4 regions of the Streptomyces sp. NPDC001508 genome follow, and region 3 is predicted to be linked to each of the others. Evidence: riboswitches for the same ligand, from Rfam matches in the RefSeq annotation. Region 3 holds a riboswitch; each other region holds the start of a gene.

Region 1 (3,559 bases), on a different contig from region 3:
CGGCGACCGTCTCCTGGCCGACACCCGCGCCACCGTACTCGGCGGGCACGCGGATGCCCAGCAGCCCCGAGTCCGACAGCAGACGGGCCGCGTCATACGGGAAACGCCCCTCGCGGTCGCGCCCCGCCGCCCCCGGCGCGAGTTCGGCGGCGAGCCGGCTCGCCGCCTGAACGGCCTCGGCGGCCGAGGACAGGACGGGCACGTGTGCGGAACTCATAGGGAAACCTCCCGGAAGACGGCGGCGGGACGGGTGCCTGCCACCCGGCCGCCCCGGCCGAGCAGCCGGTGCCGGTGGCTGCCCGGTTCGTACGCGGTGCGGTACAGGCCGCGCCGCTGCAGGATCGTATGACGGACTCGATGAACTCGGTGAATTCGTGGGGAATGAGGAACTCGTGCAGATTGAATCCGTCGACACCGGCCGTCCGCGCGATACGGGCTGTGCCGTCGGCGATCCGGGCGGGTCTGCCGACCAGGGTCTCCAAATACGGGCTCAGCTCCGTCAGACGGCGTACGACGTCGGCCACCCTGGCCGGCCGCCACACAGTGTGCCGTCATCTGTCGGAACGAAGACCATCGCCGCCGGGCGAAACGCAGTCCTTGACAGCCGACCCGGCATCCAGCCTCCCAGAGATCGCGGACGTGAAATCCGAAAGGCATCGTAAACGCTGACCGGATTGATTTGTCTTCGGTTTCACACTCTGGAATCCGCGCCAATCCGACCCTGTTCGGCCCGTTGATTCCGGGCCTCGGACGGCGATTACGCGGGATTACGCGGCGACGCGTACGCCTCTCGCGGTCGGCCCGCGTCCACGCCGCCACCGTCAGTCGGCCCGGGTGAAGTCGCCGGTGAAGTCGAGGAAGTTGGCACTCGCCGGGAAGTACGCGTGTGTCACCTCAAGGAGGACACCCCCGGTGTCGCTGAGCCGTCGCTCGAACCGGAAGACCGGTTCGCTGTCGCCGATACGGATGAGCGCGGCGAGCTGCCGATCACCTTCCACGACTTCCGCGGTGACGGCCACACTCCCGAGTGCCGTCCCGTAGGCCTCCATGAAGTACTCGCCAAGAGGTTGGTCGGCCTGTCGGCGTGACCGGTCCTGCGCGTACAGCTTCGACAGCCTGCCGAGCAAGCCGGCGTCGACGGCCCTGGCGAAGGTTATTTCAAAACACAGGGCGTCACCGTGGCCCAGTAGCCGCTCGATCGTCACCGCCTCGGTCGCGGACGGCCCCTCGTCGAACAGTCCGGGCGGAGTGGGGCAGGTGGTGATCTCCAGCAGCGCCACCGTCGGGTCGAGATTGCGGACACGGAAGAGTTGACCGACGTCCACGCGGCTGGGGCCGCGCCTCACCACCGTGCCCCTGCGTGGCGCTCGCTCGACCAGCCGGTCGTCGCGCAGACGCTGGAGCGCCAGTCGGACCGCGTCGCGCGGGGCGGCGAGCGCACGGCCCAGCTTCACCTCGTCCAGCCGCGAGCCCGAAGGCACCCGGCCGTCCCGTATACCCGAACGCAAGGCGCCGTAGATACGTTGGGTGACGGGCATCAGAACCTCCGCTTTGGCCGAAGCCGGCCTGTTTCCTTCCGGGTGTGACATCCCATGGCGGTCGCGGAACATGGGCAGCGGGCCGACGGCACCACGCAGGGCGCTGGGGGAGACACATACCGGCAGCCGTGGCCGGCGAAGGCCGCCGGCCGGCCATGAGACGAAGTGTCAGACGAGACACAGACAGCTGGTGAAGCGCTGAAGACCGATGTGGCGTCGGCGGGAGAGCCGGGAGAACACCGTGGCGACGGCGAAGGAGGCCCTGGGCTCATCGCTGTGCCGCATCCCGGTCCTCCATGTTTCCCGCCCCCGGTCCCGGGGGCACGCGCTTGCAGGACATGTGGGTGGTCCTGCCGGGCTTTCACCTGGAGCACCCCACCGCGGGGGAGGGTTGCCGGTCAGCGAGCCAGGGCTTGACGCTGACACTCAATGCCGGACGTGATCGTACGGAGCGGTGTTGTCATGCGTCAATCCCCGATGACGGCCACCACCGGGTGCGGTGCGCGTCGGCATCGCCGACGAGCCCGTCCCGGAACCGCGGAGCCGCGGTATCCACCGCGGCGCGGGTCACGACGACGGTGGCCGGGCGACCGCGGGAGCGGCGTGGGCCGGTCAGGAGCCGCCGCGCTCGTGCGGGATCTTCTGGCCGGTCTCGATCGCCACGGGAAGCCGGTTCTCGGCCGGTGGCAGCGGGCAGGTCGCCAGGTCCGTGTAGGCGCACGGCAGATTGGCGGCGCGGTTGAAGTCCAGTACGACGCCGCCGTCGGCGGCGGGCGGCTCCACGGCCAGGACCCGGTTGGCGGCATAGGTGGTGACCCCGGAGGTCGCGTCGGTGAACAGTACTGTCAGCCGGCCCGCACCGCGCCCGGGGAAGGCGGTCAGGGACAACCGGCGCCCGTCCAGCTCGAACTCGATCCTGCCCGGGGCGTCGTACACATGCTCGAGGCCCTCCACCGCGGCGCCCACGGTGGTCGGCCGCGGCTCGTCGAAGGGCAGATAACGGCCCTTCACCACCCAGCGCGGATGGGGCGGGTAGGCGGGTGTCCCGGTGAAGGCGGCACGCAACGGCGCGTCCGGGTGCCGGGGACGCACGATGTCGTGCCCGCCACGCTTGGCGACCTCGATCACGGCGTCTTTCCAGACCGCGTCGACACCGCCGCGCTCGGGAAGCACGCCGAAACGGTGCTCGCCCCGCACCGGTGTTCCCTGGACGACCAGTTCCTCTCCGTCGTCCAGGGTGACGACGACCCCGTCGCGGCCGGTACGCCAGACACCGGGGGCGTCGGGGAAGCGCTGCGGCCGGTCGTCGAGCCAGTGCAGGGCGGTGATCGCCAGAAAACCGTGCGGATCGGCGAGCCGGGCCTCCTGGGCGCGGTACCAGTCCAGCCATTCCTCGGTGAAGGCATGGAGATCCGTCGGGGTGACATCGGTGGTCATGGGTGCTCCCTCGTTCCGCGAGGCCCGGCCTCGCCATGGTGTGCGGTCAGGTATCCGGTCGGCGGCCCGCCGTCGGGCACTCAGCCGGCGAGTTCGCCGAGGAGCGCCCAGGTGCGCCGCCGGTCCGCCTCCCCGGCGATCTCGGTGCCCGAGAAGACGACCTCGGTGGCTCCGGCGTCCCGGTACCGCCGTACCTCGGCGGCGACCGTCTTCTCGTCGCCGATCACGGCCACGTCGGCGGCCCGCCGGGCGGCGGAGAGTTCGATGACCCGTGCGTAGGACGGGATCTGTTCGTAGAACGCCAGTTGCTCGGTGGCCTTGGCCCGCACCGCCTCCACGTCGTCCGTGACCACGCCGGGCACCAGGGCCACGATCCGGGGCGCGGGCCGGCCGGCGGCCTCGGCCGCGGCCGTCAGGGCGGGCACGATGTGTTCCGCCAGGGCGCGTGGCCCGGCCAGATAGGGGAGGATCCCGTCCGCCAGCTCACCGCTGACGCGCAGCGCCTGCGGGCCCATCGCGGCGACCAGCAGGGGAACGCCGTTCTCGGCCCCCGGTACGCGCGCGGGGATCGGCGGGGCCGCGGT
Region 2 (3,559 bases), on a different contig from region 3:
AGATCCAGCCGATGACGGGGCCGCCCACCGGGCTGCCGCCCATGGAGATCACCGTGTAGACCGACATCACCCTGCCGCGCATGGCATCGCTGACCTCCGACTGGACGAAGGCGCTGACGGCCGTGTTGAGCGTCATCAGCGTGAAGCCGGTGGGCAACAGCAGGGCGAGGAAGGCGGGATATGTGGGCATCAGCGCCGCCAGTGCCTCGAACCCGCCGAACAGCAGCGCGCCGACGACGACGGTCCGCACCCGGGGCGTGACCCCGCGCGTCGCGACCACCGTTCCGGCGACCGTGCCGACGGCCAGCGCCGTGTTCATGAAGCCGAGCCCCCGGGAGCCGACGTCGAAGACCCGCCCGGCGAACAGGGTCAGCGTGGTCGGGAAGTTCACCGCGAAGGTCGCGGCCAGACCGAAGACGGTGAACACACCGACGAGTTCGGGCCGGGCCGCCACATAGCGCAGCCCCTCGGCCCCGGCTCCTGTCCACGGGGGCCGGGACGGGCCCACCGTCTGCCGCGCACGTGGCCGGATCGCCAGCAGCCCCGCGAGGACGACGGTGAACGACAAGGCGTTGAGCGCGAACACCCACCCCGTGCCGATCGCCCCGATCAGCACACCGGCGATCGCCGGGCCGATCAGGCGCGCGGCGTTCAGGGACAGGATGTTCAGGCCCGCCGCCTTCGGGATCAGCGCCCGGCCGACCAGTTCGGTGACGAAGGACAGGCGTGCGGGGTTCTCCACCGTGAACACGCAGCCCAGTGCGAAGGACAGGACGTACAGCAGCCACAGCGCGGCATGGCCGAAGAGCACCATCACCGTCAGCAGCAGCGCCTGCACCGCGTACAGGGCCTGCGTCCACAGCAGCAGGGTCCGCCGGTCGTAGCGGTCGGCCATCACCCCGCCCCACAGGCCGAACATCAGCACCGGGGCGAACTGAAGGCCCACGACCCAGCCGAGCGCGGTCCCGCTGTGCGTGAGCGTCAGGACGAACCAGTCCAGCGCTACACCCTGCATGGCGCTGCCGATGTTGGACACCAGACCCGTGCTCCAGTAGATCCGGTAGTCACGCACCCGCAGTGCGGCGAACACCCCTGCCGGGGCGGTGCTGGTGACGGCCATGCGTCTCTTTCCGATGGGTCGGCCACGGGGGCCCGCGCGACGGCGGCCGACGACGACGGTCCGGATCGGCGCGAGGGCACGGCGGGGCGCGTGCGGAGAACGGGCTGAAGGGCGGCGAGCGGTCAGCGACAGGTCTGGTCGAACTGATCGGCGCGGCGGCCCGCCCAGAACGGGTCGAGCAGCAGGGCGCGTGCCTGACCTGCGGTCTCCATGGCCGGATCAAAGCACACGGTCGCAAAAGCGTCCACCATGCGTCCCGGCACCTGAGACGGCCCCTCCTTCTCGAACAGGACGTCGGGTTCCGGCATTGACGTACGACAAGAGCGCTCCGTAGCATCGCGACCGGCATTGAGTGTCAGCGTCAAGCCCTGGCTCGCTGACCGGCAACCCTCCCGCGCGGTGGGGTGCTCCAGGTGAAAGCCCGGCGGAATCACCGACGATTCCCGCAAGCGCGTGGCCCCGGGACCGGGGCGGGAGACGGGGAGGACAGGCATGCGGCACAGTGGTGACCCGGTTGCCTCCTTCGCCGACGCCACGGCGTTCTCCCGGCTTTCACGCCGACGCCATATCGATCTGAAGCGCTCGACCAGCTGCCTGTGTCAGGCCTGACGCGCTCGCCTGCCGCCGGCTGACGTCCGGCGGCTCCGGCTCCCCCGTGCCTTCCCTTCGCCACCGGCTTCCGGTGTCGTCCCCCTGACCCCTGTCTGTACAGCGCTCCCCCGCCGCCGGTGTCGATCCGGCCGGGGCCGCACGCCCATGCGCGGCCGTGCCTCGCACGGCACCCCGCGCCTGGTGACACGAGTAGGAGAACCCCTTCCGTGACAGCATTTCCGGACCTCAGACTTTCCCGACGGGCTCCCCTGGCCGCCCTTTTGACCACCAGTGTTCTGCTGACCGCCTGCGGCTCGGGCGGCGACGGTTCCGGCGGCGGAAGCGGCCAGGCGAAGTCCGGCGGCACCCTGACCTTCGCGGTGGGTTCCGATGCCGGCTGCGTGGATCCGCAGCAGGTCGGCAGCAACGACACCATCTACTCCGTGCGCCAGGTCGTGGACTCGCTGACCGACCAGGATCCCAAGACCGGCAAGATCGTGCCGTGGCTGGCCAAGAGCTGGGACGTCAGCGCCGACGCGAGGACGTTCACCTTCCGTCTGCGGCCCGGTGTCACCTTCAGCGACGGGTCCAAGCTGACCGCGCAGGTGGTCAAGGACAACTTCGACGCGGTGCCGAAGCTCGGCGCCCTGGGAACCCTCGCGCAGGGCTATCTCAGTGGCGTCAGGAGCACCACCGTGGTCGACCCGCTCACCGTCAAGGTGACGTTCAAGGAGCCCAACGCCCAGTTCCTCCAGGCGACATCGACCCACTCGCTGGGCATCGAGTCGTCGGCGAGCGTCAGGAAGACACCGCAGCGAAAGTGCAGCGACGGCGTGATCGGGTCCGGGCCGTTCGTGCTGAAGCAGTATGTGCAGAACCAGTCGGTCACCTTGACCCGACGTACCGGGTACGCCTGGGGCTCCTCGCTGTGGTCCAAGAAGGGCGAGGCCTACCTGGACAACCTGGTGTTCAAGGTGGTGCCCGAGGCGGGCGTCAGGGCCGGCAGCCTCCAGTCCGGGCAGGTGGACGCGGTCAGCAGCGTCGGAAAGGCCAACGAGGCCGCGCTCAAGGGCGGCCAGGTCGCCCTCCAGGGCCGGGCCAACCCCGGCCTGGTGTTCGGCCTGGGGTTCAACAACGCGCGGCCCGTCCTGAAGGACGCGAAGGTGCGCCGGGCCATCCAGTTCGCCATCGACCGGCGGCAGATCGCCGACACCGTGTTCCCGACCGGTACCCGTCCGGCGACCAGCGTTCTGGCGCACACCACACCCGACTACACGAATCTCGCCGGGGACCTCGCCCTGGACGCCGCCAAGGCGAAGTCCCTGCTGGACGCCGCCGGTTGGCGGACCGGCAGCGACGGTGTCCGCGCCAAGGACGGCAAGAAGCTGAGCCTGACCATCACCTGGTTCCCCAACGCGGCCACCAACCAGCCCGCGCTGGAACTGGTCCAGCAGCAACTGAAGGCCGTCGGGATCGACGTGGTGCTCAAGCAGCTCCAGGTCAGCCAGTTCTCCACGACGCTCCAGTCGGGTGACTTCGACGTGGTGTGGGGGAACATCACCCGCGCCGACCCGGACATCCTGCGCAGCTCCTTCTCCACCCGGCTGGCCAACTACTCCCATCTGCCGTCCGGTCCCCTGGACACGGCGCTGTCCGCACAGGCCGCGACCACGGACCCCGAAAAGCGCGGGCAACTGGTGGACGAGGCGCAGAAACTCCTCGTGCGCAACACGTACTACGCGCCGGTGGTGGAGTTGCAGACCCAGCTGGGCGTGTCGAAGAAGGTGCACGACCTCGCCTTCGACTCGGGCAGCCGGATCCAGCTGCACGACACCTGGATCGGCTAGC
Region 3 (3,559 bases):
GTCTCGGCTCGCGTTCTGCTTCGACCCGCGCCTTGCCTCGGCCCCTGCTCTGTTTCGGCTGGCGCCGTGCTGCGGCTCGCGCTTTGCCGCGGCCTGCGCCGCGTCTCGGTCGCGCCTTGCCTCAGCCGTGCCCCGTGTCGGCCCGTGTCCTGTGTCGGCCTGCGTGTCCGGTGTCGGCCCGTGTCCCGTTGTGGTTTGTGGGGTGTTTTCGGCTGTGTTTCGGGTCGGGGCGGTCGTGGGGTCAGGCCACCTGGCGGGTGGTGTATTCCGTGATCTGTGCCATCGGTGGTCGTTCCTCCGTGTCCACCGGGTAGGTGTGCGGCTCGAAGCCGTTCTCGCCCCGCTCGAACTGGGTGAGGGAGGGCCGTACGAGGTGCCCGCGGGCCAGCCGCAGCTGCGCGGTGCGGTAGATCGCGGCGGCCATCCGGCCCAGGGCCTGCCCGTCCTGGTGCCGGTGCTTGCGCACACCGACGTCGACCTGGGCGAGGGCGTCCAGGCCCACCAGGTGCAGGGCGTCGACCAGCATGCCCAGTTCGACGCCGTATCCGACGGGGAACGGCAGCCGCTCCAGCAGTGAGCGGCGGGCCGCGTACTCGCCGCCGAGCGGCTGCACGAAACCGGCCAGCTGCGGCCAGTGCAGGTTGAGCAGCGGTCGGGCCATCAGCTCGGTGACCCGGCCGCCCTGGCCGGCCGCATCGCCCAGCGGTCGGTCGTACATCGCCTTGACCAGGTCGACGTCCGGTTCGGTGAGCAGCGGGCCGACGATCCCGGTGACGAAGTCGGAGGAGAACTCCCGCAGGTCCGCGTCGACGAAGCAGACGATGTCCCCGCCGGTGACGAGCAGCGAGCGCCACAGGACCTCGCCCTTGCCGGGCGCGGCGGGCAGCCGCGGCAGGATGGCGTCGCGGTGCACCACCCGGGCACCCGCCGCGGCGGCCACCTCGGAGGTGCGGTCGGTGGACCCCGAGTCGACGACGACGATCTCGTCGACCAGCGCCGCCTGCCGTACGAGGTCGTGCCGGATGACGGCGACGATGTCGCCGACCGTCTCCTCCTCGTTGAGCGCGGGCAGCACGACGGAGACCGACTGGCCCGTACGCTGTTTCGCGGTGATGATCTTGTGCAGTGGCCGGTCGGTCACGGACCAGGAGCGGGTGGCCAGCCAGCGCTCGACTTCTTCCAGCACAGTCAGCTGCTCCTCACTGTCGTGATCACACCTGGTGCATGTGTGATCCATCTCGCGGTTCGGACGACTATCTCAACTGTCCTGGCCGTCGGTTACAGTCTTGAACAACGCGGATGACCATCGCATGGCGGGGGTCGTCGGCGTTCACAACCGCATACAGCTCATCCAGAGGGGCAGAGGGACACGGCCCGATGAAGCCCCGGCAACCCTCCAGCCGGTACTCGTACTGATCGCTGCGCAAGCCGATCGTTTCCGCGAGGCTCCCGGCTAGGGAAGGTGCCAAATCCGTCTCACGGCGAGATGCGTCGTGAGGAAGATGAGGAGAAAGGGCCTCGCCTCACATGGCTGTGCAGACCGTTGCAAGCACCACGAACCAGTCGGTGGACCTCGGTCCCGCCGCGGCCCTCAGCTGCCGCGAGTGCGGTCACCGGGTGCCGCTCGGCCCGGTGTTCGCCTGCGAGGAGTGTTTCGGCCCGCTGGAGATCGCCTACGACTTCTCGGCGTACGACACCGAGGAGCTGCGCCGGACGATCGAGGCGGGCCCCGCGAACATCTGGCGCTATGCGCCGCTGCTGCCCGTCCCCGCGGACGTGGCCGAAAAGCCCAACCTGAACCCCGGCTGGACCAAGCTGGTCCAGGCCGACAACCTGGCCCGCGAACTCGGCGTCACCGGCGGCCTGTACGTGAAGGACGACTCCGGCAACCCGACGCACTCCTTCAAGGACCGGGTGGTCGCCCAGGCGCTGGAGGCGGCGCGCGCCTTCGGCTTCACGACCCTGTCCTGCTCCTCCACAGGCAACCTCGCCGGAGCCGTCGGCGCCGCGGCGGCCCGGGCCGGCCTCCGCTCCTGTGTGTTCATCCCGCACGACCTGGAGCAGGGCAAGGTCGTCATGGCCGCGATCTACGGCGGTGACCTCGTCGGCATCGAGGGCAACTACGACGACGTGAACCGCTTCTGCTCCGAGCTGATCGGCGACCCGGCGGGCGAGGGCTGGGGCTTCGTCAACGTCAACCTGCGCCCGTACTACGCGGAGGGCTCCAAGACCCTGGCGTACGAGATCTGCGAACAGCTCGGCTGGCGGCTGCCCGACCAGATCGTCGTGCCGATCGCCTCCGGCTCCCAGCTCACCAAGATCGACAAGGGGCTGCGGGAGCTGATCGCGCTGGGTCTGGTCGAGGACCGGCCGTACAAGATCTTCGGCGCGCAGGCCGAGGGCTGCTCGCCGGTGTCGACCGCGTTCAAGGCCGGTCATGACGTGGTCCGCCCGCAGAAGCCGAACACGATCGCCAAGTCCCTGGCGATCGGCAACCCGGCCGACGGGCCGTACGTACTGGACATCGCGCGCCGTACGGGCGGCGCGGTGGAGGACGTGACGGACGAACAGGTCGTCGACGCGATCAAGCTGCTGGCGCGCACCGAGGGCATCTTCGCGGAGACGGCCGGCGGTGTCACCGTGGGCGTGACGAAGAAGCTCATCGACGACGGTGTGCTCGACCCAGCGCTCACCACGGTCGTCCTCAACACCGGCGACGGCCTCAAGACCCTCGACGCGGTGGCCGGCACCGGCCTGACCGCCACCATCCGTCCGAACCTGGACTCCTTCCGAGAGGCTGGCCTCGCATGAGCGTGACCGTTCGCATCCCCACCATCCTGCGTACCTACACGGGCGGCCTGGCGGAGGTGAGCGCCGAGGGCGCGAACCTCGCAGAGGTGATCGCCGACCTGGAGAAGAACCACACCGGCATCTCCGCACGCGTCCTGGACGACCAGGGCAAGCTGCGCCGCTTCGTGAACGTGTACGTCAACGACGACGACGTCCGCTTCGAGCAGGGCCTGCAGACGGCGACGCCGGACGGTGCGGGCGTGTCCATCATCCCGGCCGTGGCCGGCGGCTGACGATCCTTTACCTTCGGTAACTCCGATTACCGACTGTTCACCCGATGGCCCCCTCCGTGAGAGAAGCGGAGGGGGCTATTCAGTGGGGTTGAACGCGGTAGAGTTGGGGAACGCGTTCCCGGCCCGGCGGGTCGGAAGCCCCGGATTCAGTCCGCGCAGCCGCCAAGAAGTCGCCAAAGTCCATGCGTTCTTCGCGGCTTTTATTCCTTTTATAGGGCCCGACTTGCCCTGAATTCTGCCGAATTCTCGGCAGATTTCCGACCGAGTGCGTCCAGATTTCTCGTCCGATTGACCTGTTGCAGAGGGCAGTTGGACAGATACATTCAGCCGCGGTCGACGCGTTCCGGCGCACGCCCCCAACCTTGGGGGGTGAGGTCTGACCCGGGTCCGCGAAGTGTGGATCTGTGCAAGGGCCAGTAATAGGGGAGTTAGGCATGGCTCAGGGCACCGTCAAGTGGTTCAACGCGGAGAAGGGG
Region 4 (3,559 bases), on a different contig from region 3:
TCGAGCACCTCGGCGGGCGGGCCCTGTTCGACGATCCGTCCGGCGTCGATGAAGACGATCCGGTCGGCGACCTCGCGGGCGAATCCGATCTCGTGGGTGACGATGACGAGCGTGGTGCCGCTGGTCGCGAGGTCCTTGATGACGGAGAGCACCTCGCCGACGAGTTCCGGGTCGAGCGCCGAGGTCGGTTCGTCGAACAGGATGATGCCGGGGCGCAGCGCGAGGGCGCGGGCGATCGCGACACGCTGCTGCTGGCCGCCGGACAGCTGCCGTGGATAGGCGCCCGTCCGGTCGCCGAGTCCGACCCGGCCGAGCAGGTCACGGGCGAGTTCCTGGGCCGCGGGCCGGGTGAGCCGCCCGGTGGCCACGGGGGCGGCGGCGACGTTGTCCAGCGCGGTCAGATGCGGGAACAGATTGAAGTTCTGGAAGACGAAGCCGATCCGGCTGCGCTGGGCGAGGATCGCCCGCTCGCTCAGTTCCTTCAGCCGCTGGCCGCTGCGTCTGACCCCGATCGGTTCGCCGCCGACGCTGACGTGTCCGATCTCGGGCCGCTCCAGGTGGTTGATCACCCGCAGCAGGGTGGACTTGCCGGACCCGGAGGGGCCGATGACGACGGTGACCTCGCCGGGGCGCACGGTCAGGTCGATGCCGTCGAGGACACGGTGGGCGCCGTACCACTTGTGCACGTTGTGCACCTCCAGGGCGACGGGGGCCTGGGCGGTGTGCGGGCCTGCGGTCATACGGCGGCCTCCCGGCGCAGTCGGGCGCGCAGTCCGGCGAGGCCGGAGCGGGCGCGCTGCCAGGGCGTCGGCGGCAGGGTGCGGGTGGCGCCCCGGGCGAAGTACCGCTCGACATAGAACTGGACGACGGACACGACACTGGTGAGGATCAGGTACCAGACGGTGGCGACCAGCAGCAGCGGCACGATGTCACCGGGGTAGGTGCTGCCCATGGTCTGCACCGCGCCGAACAGGTCGAGCAGCGACACATAGAACACCAGGGACGTGCTCTTGATCAGGCCGATGAGCTGGTTGACATAGTTCGGGGTGATGGACCTGAGGGCCTGCGGGAACACGATCCGGGTGAACTGGTAGCGCTTCGGCAGGCCGAGCGCGGCGGCGGCCTCGTGCTGGCCCTGGTCGACGGAGAGGATGCCGCCGCGGACCACCTCGGAGGCGTACGCCGCCTCGTTGAGGCCGAGCCCGACCACGGCGACCGCCATGTCGGTGGCCAGTCTCGACTCGTCGAAGGTGACGAAGGCGGGTCCGAAGGGGACGCCGAGGCTCACCGTCCGGTACAGGGCCGAGAAGTTGTAGAGGAAGATCAGTACGACGATGAGCGGCACGGACCGGAACAGCCAGGTGTACGTCCAGCTGACGGCGCGCAGCACGGGGCTTCCGGAGAGCCGGCCGAGGGCCAGCAGGATGCCGCCGAGCAGGCCCAGCACGGCGCTGAGCGCGGTCACTTCGAGGGTGATGAGCAGGCCGTCGAGGATGGTGGGGCGCAGAAACCAGTAGCGGAAGCGGTCCCACTGGTAGAAGGGGTTCGTGGCCAGTCCGTGCGCGATCTGCGCCACGACCACCAGCACGACGACCGTGACGGCCCATCGGCCGGGACGGCGCAGCGGCACGACTCGCTGGGCGGACAGGGTTTTTGACGATGTGTCGGCTGGCGGCGGCGCGGTGAGGGACACGGCGCCGCCCGGGGGTTCGGTCATGGCGGGCTCCGGTGGGATCGGGGCACCCCCAGGCCGGCGGCGCGACCCGTGTGGCTGCGACGGCGCTACGCCGGCGGCGTTGAGCCGACGGCGCCATGGCGCGGCGCGGTGCACGGGAGGGGCACGGGGACCGGGGAGGGGCGGGCAGCGGCACACCGCTCGGTCGGTGTGCGTCGGGAACGCGGGGGCCGGAAGTGGCGTCAGCCCCGGCGACGGGCAGGGCCCGAAGCGGTACACAGTGCGCTGTTCACGCGAAGCAGGTCGACCGCCCGGTCGGCGACGAGCAGACCCGCGTACGGATGTACGCAGCTTTGGGTGCGGCCGGCGGCCGTCCCGTCGGCTGCGTACATGTCCGTCACTCGCGTTACTCGCATTTCCGGCCCCTGCGGGGCCCTCGCGCTTACCGAAGCGTCATCCGGTCCGGTCGTCACCTGGGGCACCCCACCGCGGCGCGAGGGTTGCCGGCCAGCGAGCCAGGGCTTGTCGCTGACACTCATGACCGTGCTGAGCGGTAAGTAAGGCAGTTGGGCGGACGTATGTCAACGCCCGTCCGCTGGATGGACCGGTCGCCGCGCCGCTCAACCGCGCCGGGAACCGGGGGCGCCGGCCGCGTGCCGCGCCCAGTCCAGGATCTGCACGGCCGAGCCGGCCGCCTCAAGGCCCGCGCAACGGGCGTGATGACGACGGGCGATGCCGTCCAGGTCGAGGTGCGCGCCGAAGGCGGGCCGGGCCGCCAGCCGCCGGGCGTGCGCCCACAGCGCCGGATGATCGGCCACGCGGTGCACGGCGGCGGCGTCGAGGTGGTGGCGGTGCACGGTGTCGAGTTGCACCAGGGCGACCCACAACTCGACGTCGGCGGCGGTGAGTTTGTCGCCGACGAGGAACTCCCGCCCGGCGAGCCGCCGTTCCAGTTGGGCCAGGGTGCCGAGCAGGACGTCGAGCGCCGCGGCCCGCTCGGCCGCGTCCGCGCCGGCCCGGCCCGCCCGCTGTGCGGCCTCCTCGATGCCCTGCGCGCACAGCCGCTCGATCTCCTCGATCGCGGCCTCGGCGCCGCACGGGTAGAGCCGGTCGCGCCCGTCGCCGAAGCAGCGGTCCAGGTCGCGCAGGATGTCCGGGGCGTGGGTGCTGACGATCCGCCCCGACCAGTCGTCGCTGAGCACCGGCGCGAGCGCCGGCCCGGGGTAGCGGTGCGCGCTCGCCTCGTACAGCGGGCGCAACGCCGAGTGTCCGCCCCCGGGACAGTCGGGGACGGCGTCGAGGAAGGTGACCGGACAGATGTCGTCGAGGGCGAGGAGGCTGTGGCCCACGGCTATCCGCAGGCCGTCGGGACAGGCCGTCGTGAGGTGGAGCCGGTAGCGGCGCGGCACGGCGTAGTGGCCGCTGCGCGCGTCCCGGCCGATCCTGCCCCGGAAGCGTGCGGTCCGCTGGGCGGACGGGACGGCGGCGAGCGGCGTGCTGGACGTGGACATGCGTCTCCCCGGGTGCGAGCGCGCGGGTGTGCGCGGCTGAAGCGTCGTCGGTCGGTGGGTGCGAGGGGCCCCGGTCGGCCGGGAGCGCGGGACGGTCAGCCGCAAAGACTGATCGCGCTGCAGACCCGCAGCAGGTCGATGTGCCGGCGGGAGGTCAGCAGGGGCAGCGACGGCGCACGGCGGCCACGGCCGGTGCTCGTCCCACGGCGGCCCATCTTTTCCCTACCTTTTCACTAGGATTCCCTTCTGGAGTGTCGATCCGCGCCCACAGGCACGTCAAGGGGGCGTCCACCCCTGGAACACCGGCGCCTTTGGAGGGCCTGGCCGGCCCCTCGCGGGTCGGGTTCCATACCGGTCCGACGGCGCCGGACAC

The links. Region 3 has a riboswitch for S-adenosylmethionine ahead of thrC (threonine synthase). Riboswitches for the same ligand answer to the same signal wherever they lie in the genome.
Region 1: another riboswitch for S-adenosylmethionine. It lies ahead of ABT245_RS46095 (putative leader peptide); the one in region 3 lies ahead of thrC (threonine synthase).
Region 2: another riboswitch for S-adenosylmethionine. It lies ahead of ABT245_RS33140 (putative leader peptide); the one in region 3 lies ahead of thrC (threonine synthase).
Region 4: another riboswitch for S-adenosylmethionine. It lies ahead of ABT245_RS39785 (amino acid ABC transporter permease); the one in region 3 lies ahead of thrC (threonine synthase).

The regions. Positions count from the first base shown of each region.
Region 1 covers NZ_JBEPAP010000016.1:4,250-7,808, forward strand. The annotation lists gene ABT245_RS16945 (acyl-CoA dehydrogenase family protein) at 1-217, opposite strand, end outside; gene ABT245_RS16950 (GntR family transcriptional regulator) at 822-1,538, opposite strand; gene ABT245_RS46095 (putative leader peptide) at 1,707-1,823, opposite strand; SAM riboswitch class IV at 1,859-1,972, opposite strand; gene ABT245_RS16955 (DUF1684 domain-containing protein) at 2,151-2,975, opposite strand; gene ABT245_RS16960 (LLM class F420-dependent oxidoreductase) at 3,056-3,559, opposite strand, start outside.
Region 2 covers NZ_JBEPAP010000050.1:8,791-12,349, forward strand. The annotation lists gene ABT245_RS33130 (MFS transporter) at 1-1,120, opposite strand, end outside; gene ABT245_RS33135 (hypothetical protein) at 1,243-1,428, opposite strand; SAM riboswitch class IV at 1,465-1,578, shown strand; gene ABT245_RS33140 (putative leader peptide) at 1,613-1,729, shown strand; gene ABT245_RS33145 (ABC transporter substrate-binding protein) at 1,939-3,558, shown strand.
Region 3 covers NZ_JBEPAP010000060.1:18,337-21,895, forward strand. The annotation lists gene ABT245_RS36100 (glucosyl-3-phosphoglycerate synthase) at 242-1,186, opposite strand; SAM riboswitch class I at 1,345-1,509, shown strand; gene thrC (threonine synthase) at 1,528-2,811, shown strand; gene ABT245_RS36110 (MoaD/ThiS family protein) at 2,808-3,083, shown strand; gene ABT245_RS36115 (cold-shock protein) at 3,518-3,559, shown strand, end outside.
Region 4 covers NZ_JBEPAP010000075.1:32,751-36,309, reverse strand. The annotation lists gene ABT245_RS39790 (amino acid ABC transporter ATP-binding protein) at 1-740, opposite strand, end outside; gene ABT245_RS39785 (amino acid ABC transporter permease) at 737-1,717, opposite strand; SAM riboswitch class IV at 2,109-2,218, opposite strand; gene ABT245_RS39780 (glutathione S-transferase C-terminal domain-containing protein) at 2,296-3,186, opposite strand; gene ABT245_RS39775 (putative leader peptide) at 3,282-3,401, opposite strand.